DNA from 3 places in the Brenneria sp. L3-3C-1 genome. Region 1 is predicted to be linked to each of the others. Evidence: predicted binding sites of a transcription regulator. Region 1 holds the regulator's gene; each other region holds the start of a gene.
What was found. The regulator LexA, encoded in region 1, represses DNA repair genes until DNA is damaged. The targets are predictions, from matches to a motif close to TNCTGTATGTACATACAGNA.

Region 1 (2,273 bases):
TTTATTCACCGGGTGGAGTCAAACAATAGCTATGTGCTTTGCCATCATATCGACAGTCACAGTCACACCTCCGCGCTATTTATCTGCGATCGTTGCGGTCAGGTGACCGAACGGCAGACTGAAGGCGTGGAAGAAACGCTGCGTGATTTGGCGCAACAGGCCGGGTTTACCTTGCACCACAGCGTTATTGAAGCACATGGATTCTGTGAGGGTTGTCAGGAAGTCGCCTTGTGCAAACAGCCGGATCATTGCGATCACGACCATACGGTGCCAATCAAAAAGCGCTAGCCCGACCTGTTTAACAGCGAATCGGGCACGTTCGCCGTGCCCCGCCAGAATTTGGTTTACTGGCTGTTTTTTATACTCTTCTTAAAATCACCAATAAACTCTTTTAAAGCCGGATGTATTTTTTTGAACATCTCGTCTTTCCTGTTAAGCATGACGACCTCGCCAAACAATTTCATACCGATTAAAAATGGATAAATATGCTCTTCGGGAAGCGCTGTTTTACCATCGGACAAAGAAATGACTTTGATGAGATCATCATGCGAGGTGAACTGAAATGAGATTTCATTCTCAGGCTGTTCCGTATCTTTTACGGTAATGACATAATTTTTCGACATAGGCTAATTCCACTTAATGCAGGTGTGATTATAAAGAGGTTCATTCTCCCGCTACACCATACAAGAAATTGCCGGACGAAACCTACGTTTTCATATCGCGCTATGATGAGATCCTTCCGCCGCGTTTTCAGGCTTCCACGACATACCTCATTTTCCCCGCGCGATCTGTTGCATCGGGGCGTTTGCGCATATAAGGGATTAAGCAATATCGCCCCGGAATCGAAGCGATAGAGAAGACGCGTCAGCGCCGCCGTTGTAAAAGACGGCAATCAGCTCCAGTCGCCATTGCGGATCACGCCGACGGCCAGACCTTCAATAGAGAAATTCTGCTCGCGCAGATCGACGACGATAGGTGAAAATTCATCGTTTTCAGCCAGAAGATGAATGGTATTACCTTGTTTTTTTAGTCGTTTTACTGTCACTTCATCTTCAATGCGCGCCACGACAACCTGCCCGTTACGGACATCTTGCGTTTTATGGACGGCCAGCAAATCCCCATCCATAATGCCGATATCTTTCATCGACATGCCGCTCACGCGTAGAAGGAAATCGGCACTCGGCTTGAACATTGACGGATCGACCTGGTAATGACACTCAATGTGCTGCTGCGCCAAAAGCGGCTCACCTGCCGCGACGCGACCAATCAACGGAATGCCAGCCTCTTCTTCCATCAGCAAGCGAATACCGCGCGATGCGCCGGATACAATTTCAATGACGCCTTTACGCGCCAAGGCTTTTAAATGCTCCTCGGCAGCGTTCGGCGAACGAAATCCTAGCTGCTGGGCGATTTCCGCACGTGTTGGCGGCATACCGGTGTGCGCAATATGATCGCGGATCAGGTCATAAACCTGCTGCTGTCTGGCTGTTAATGCTTTCATTCCGCCCCCTGGTTGTTTATACAGTTTCGCTGTGAGTATATACAGGTCATTGCCAATTGGGAACCGGGATGTGCGTAAAGCGCCGGTTTTTATTAAGTTATGCAATCCTTCAGGCAAAATTTTGCCAAAGAATACTGCCCCAGACGACAGCCGCCAACAGTATGGCGACAAACACCGCGGCCGAACCGATGTCCTTTGCCCGACCGGATAACTCATGCCGTTCAGTACCAATACGATCGACCACCGCTTCAATCGCGCTGTTCGCCAGTTCAAACAGCATAATCAATACCACGACGGCGATCAGGAGTAATTTCTCGACCAGCGTCACGGGCAGTAGGCAAGCGATAATCGTGGCAATAATGGTCAACCCGGTTTCCTGACGGAACGCCGCCTCATGCAGCCATGCCTGCTTTAATCCTTGCAGAGAATAGCCCATTGCCTTGATTATCCGGGTCAGCCCCATTGTTTTATTCCTCCATTCACCATTATTTATAAGCGATCGACCGCATTTTAACGCTTAACCGTTGTCTCATCACAACAGATCTCCGGCGCAGTTTCTGGTATCCTTGCGACGCATTGCTAACAAGAGGCTTCAAGTTGTTATGTCAGGTTGGCGTAAAATTTACTATAACTTATTGAATTTCCCACTCAAACTGTTAGTGAAAAGTAAAGTCATCCCCATAGATCCCGTGGCTGAGTTGGGGTTAGATCCCTCGCGCCCGGTTCTCTATGTGTTGCCTTACAATTCTCAGGCAGATTTACTGACACTAAG
Region 2 (2,273 bases), on a different contig from region 1:
GATACATACCGGTTTTGTATCCCAACGCACCAAACGTTTTGGTAATTTATAACGTAACCAGTTGCGGGTAGATGCCAGAATCCGGACATCTTTTTTCTTTAATCCCACTTCTTCGAACAGTTCACGGTACATCGCCTGCTCCGCGCTTTCACCGGGGTTAATTCCCCCCTGTGGAAACTGCCAGGAGTGCTGACCGTAACGACGGGCCCACAAGACCTGTCCCTGCCGATTACAAATTACAATACCAACATTCGGGCGGTAGCCATCATCATCGATCACCGACTACCTCGATAGACTTATAATGCAAAGATGACCTGATTGTTTCACACTCCCGGCAGACGGTAAACTACTGCTTGGCTCAGTTATCTTTATAATAAGGTATGGATAACCCACAGATCTCCTCGAAGTTATAAACATGTTAAGTCCCACACTCGCGGTTTATTCACTATTTCTGTGGACATCTTTGTGTAGAACCCATGAAAAAGTGAGCACAACCTATTTCCGCATGGGTAATGAGCATCTCAACCAGATAAAAAATAATCCTTTATTTTCATCATATTAAATCATTAATCAGCGGTAAAACCACCGTCAAAGATCCTGATTAAATTATTATCATCACAATACTGGCGAAAGATCGCTCTATACCGATTTTATCCACAGGACATCATCGCAAATCAGATAAAAAACCGGCAAAAACAGCAAAACCGGCGCGCGTCAAGGCTGTAAATCAAACCAGTAATCCGTATTTATACCGGTTATCCAAGAAATCTGTGGATAAGCTAGTGTAAGATCCTGTTCATTGTCGGTGTCTACAGGTGCACAGTTTATGAAAATAAGAGACGAGGATGGTTATCGCAGCAAAAAAAATCGCTAAGAATCATGCTATTATTGATTTCCTCAACAGATCTTCTGACTGTGCGTTAATGTTTTTCTACCGCTGTGTTTTTTTTGAGCGGAAAAAATCGGACGATATACTTTATGAATTCACCCTCCGTTCTTACTACCCCGCCGCTTAGCGAACAGGAATTGTTGCTACGGGCGCAGTCGCTTGCCGGTTATAATCTGGCTGAACTGGCGGACATCGCGCAACTGCCGCTGCCGGCGAATCTGAAGCGGGACAAAGGCTGGATTGGCACGCTGCTGGAGCGTTTTCTGGGCGCCAGCGCGGGCAGTAAACCCGAGCAGGATTTCCCCGATATCGGTATTGAACTGAAGACCATTCCCATTGATGAGCAAGGCAGGCCGCTGGAAACCACGTTTGTATGCGTGGCGCCGTTAACCGGCAATAGCGGCGTAACATGGGAAAGCAGCCACGTTCGGCACAAGCTGGCGCGGGTATTGTGGATCCCGGTGGAAGGCTCCCGGCCGATCCCTTTGGGCGAGCGGCGCATCGGCGCGCCGCTGATCTGGAGCCCCAGCCGGGAAGAGGAAGATCGGCTGCGCCGCGACTGGGAAGAGTTGATGGATCTGATCGTGCTCGGCCAGGTGGAAAGTATCACCGCACGCCACGGTGAAGTGCTACAATTACGCCCCAAAGCGGCAAATAGCCGTGCCCTGACGGAAGCGATTGGTGAATTCGGGCAACCCATCCTGACCCTGCCCCGTGGATTCTACCTGAAGAAAACATTCACGGCTCCCCTATTGGCGCGCCATTTTCTGCTGTAATCAACCACGCTTTCTCTTGCCTGTTCACTTGTCTGACAGCGTATAATACCGTTTACATTTCGTTTAAGGTGCATTGATATAATGTTTGATTGGATTGTTGATCCGAATGCCTGGTTGGCACTGGGAACGCTGACTATTCTGGAAATCGTTCTTGGTATCGACAACATCATTTTCCTGTCGTTGGTGGTCGCCAAACTCCCCAAAGCCCAACAGAATAAAGCCCGTCGGATCGGCCTTATGGGCGCCATGCTGATGCGTCTGGGGTTGCTGGCCTCGATTGCCTGGGTTATCCGCCTGACCAACCCGCTGTTTACCGTATTCGGCAATGACATTTCCACTCGCGATCTGATCCTGTTTTTCGGCGGGCTGTTCCTGATCTGGAAGTCGAGCAAGGAAATTCACGAAACGGTGGAGGGGGGATCGGAAGATCACGTCTCACAGGTGCATTCATTTTTTGGGGCGATCGTGCAAATCATGCTGCTGGATATCATCTTTAGCCTGGATTCGGTGATTACCGCCGTCGGCCTGTCCGACCATCTGTTTATTATGATGGCGGCGGTGATTATCGCGGTCGGCGTGATGATGTTTTCCGCCCGGGCCATCGGCGA
Region 3 (2,273 bases), on a different contig from region 1:
GTTCCGTCATGCGGAACGGGTAAATGGCGAGATCGATTTTCACCTGCCCGTTGCGCAGCGCCTGTTCCGCATAACGATAAATCTCATCCATATAATTATTGGTCATGGCATAGCAGCCGACCGACACGCATTCGCCGTGGATCATCAGATAGCGACCCGAATAGCCTTGCGATTTATCATATTCATTAGGAAAACCGATATTAATCGCCCGGTAATATTGGCTGTCCGGTTTCAACTGGCTCAAATCGACCTGATAGAAGCCTTCCGGACTTTTCAAATCACCTTCAATACGTTTTGGCCCGAGACCGCCCGAATATTTACAAATAGGATACTGTTCCAATAAGCGATATTCATTTCCGAGTTTGGCGTAGAGTTCTAATACACTCTCTTCCTTAAATATCTGAATATAAATCGGCGAGCCCAATAATTGTTGTTTTAATTCTTTTTTTATCGGTGTTAGCGGCGCGGGTTCGCTGGCAGCGCTGGTAACAACAAGAGATGGCAAGAAAAACAACATCGCAAATGACAGCGCGATTTTTTGCATTGTGGATCCTGATGAATAGAAGCGGTACTACCTATACGGTATAACGATTATCGTCCCGTATTCCTCTGCCTTTAGGCGCATATAAACGTTGTCACATTATCATCGCCTTAATTTTAATCAAGAGTGAAAACCGATAAAAAAATTATTTTCATGGCGAAAGTGTATCGGAGTACGTTTTTCCGATCTTTTAGCGACAAAAAGCGGTGTTTAACGGGATAGCTTCGGGGACGGGCCGGCGATCCCGCTCGAAAATAACCAGCGCACTTCCCAAACTTGTATGCGTTGCGACAAGCCTGTATATTTATACAGTCTTGCCGGGGGTGCGTATGCGCAAAATTATTCATGTCGATATGGATTGCTTCTACGCTGCAATTGAAATGCGTGATAATCCGCGCCTGCGCGATATTCCAATCGCCATTGGCGGCAGCGCCGAACGCCGCGGGGTGATCAGTACGGCAAATTACCCGGCCCGCCGTTATGGGGTGCGCAGCGCGATGGCGACGGCAACCGCGCTGCGCCTGTGTCCGCAGTTGACATTGCTTTCGGGGCGGATGGATGTCTACAAAGCGGCTTCCCAGCAGATCCGTGAAATTTTCGCCCGTTATACTGCGCTTATTGAGCCGCTTTCTCTTGATGAAGCCTATCTGGATGTAACGGACAGCCCCTATTGCAATGGTTCCGCAACGCTGATGGCGGAGGAAATTCGTCAGGCTATTTTTGCTGAGCTGAGTCTGACGGCTTCCGCCGGGGTTGCGCCTATCAAATTTCTGGCCAAGGTCGCCTCTGAACTGAATAAACCTAACGGTCAGTTCGTTATCCCGCCGGATCAGGTCGATACATTTATATTGCAATTGCCGTTAGCCAAGATCCCCGGCGTCGGGAAAGTGACGGCGAAACGACTGGCGGAGAAAGGGCTGCTTACCTGTGCCGATGTGCGCAATTATGAACTGGCAGAACTATTGAAAAGCTTCGGTAAATTTGGTCGTATCCTGTGGGAGCGCTGTCATGGAATTGACGAACGCGCTGTTTCCCCAGACCGATTACGCAAATCTGTCGGGGTTGAAAAAACGCTGGCGCAGGATATTCATCACTGGCATGAATGCGAAGGTTTAATCGAACAGCTCTATCAGGAGCTGGAGCTGCGCTTAAAACGGGTAAAGCCCGACCTGCATATTGCCCGGCAAGGGGTAAAGCTGAAGTTTGATGATTTCCGCCAGACCACGCAGGAACACGTGTGGCCGGTATTGAATAAACAGGATTTGCTAACGCTGGCGCAACAGACCTGGAAGGAGAGACGCGAGGAGCGTGGCGTTCGGCTGGTGGGATTGCATGTCACGCTGCTCGATCCGCAAATTGAGCGCCAGTTGGTGTTGGACTGGGAATAAACCGGTTTAAAAAGGCGGCTCAGGCAAGCCGCCCGCTAATTAGGTTAAGCGCGTTCGGGAATGGTTTTCAGCAGCGCGGTCAGTAATTGCCAGTATTGACCGACGCTAGCGATATGAACCTGTTCATCCGGCGAGTGCGGCCCTGTGATGGTCGGCCCGATTGAAACCATATCCATATCGGGATACGGCTTCTTGAACAACCCGCATTCCAGACCGGCATGAATCACCATGATGCTGGGGGTTTTGTTAAACAGTTTCCGATAGGTTTCGCGCACCAGTTGCATAACCGGCGAGTGGGCATCAGGTTGCCAGCCGGGGTAACCGCCTTTCGGCGACGTGTCGGC

Region 2: mutH (DNA mismatch repair endonuclease MutH) is a predicted target of LexA. The motif match lies at 719-738, and genes of this name have one in related genera.
Region 3: dinB (DNA polymerase IV) is a predicted target of LexA. The motif match lies at 836-855, and genes of this name have one in related genera.

Annotation. Positions count from the first base shown of each region.
Region 1 covers NZ_JAEMHF010000005.1:25,501-27,773, reverse strand. The annotation lists gene zur (zinc uptake transcriptional repressor Zur) at 1-288, shown strand, start outside; gene JG725_RS11795 (DUF3861 family protein) at 345-623, opposite strand; gene lexA (transcriptional repressor LexA) at 893-1,501, opposite strand; gene JG725_RS11785 (diacylglycerol kinase) at 1,611-1,964, opposite strand; gene plsB (glycerol-3-phosphate 1-O-acyltransferase PlsB) at 2,104-2,273, shown strand, end outside.
Region 2 covers NZ_JAEMHF010000002.1:496,186-498,458, forward strand. The annotation lists gene rppH (RNA pyrophosphohydrolase) at 1-279, opposite strand, end outside; gene mutH (DNA mismatch repair endonuclease MutH) at 979-1,665, shown strand; gene JG725_RS08685 (TerC family protein) at 1,747-2,273, shown strand, end outside.
Region 3 covers NZ_JAEMHF010000012.1:52,726-54,998, reverse strand. The annotation lists gene dpaA (peptidoglycan meso-diaminopimelic acid protein amidase) at 1-544, opposite strand, end outside; gene dinB (DNA polymerase IV) at 871-1,929, shown strand; gene pepD (beta-Ala-His dipeptidase) at 1,974-2,273, opposite strand, start outside.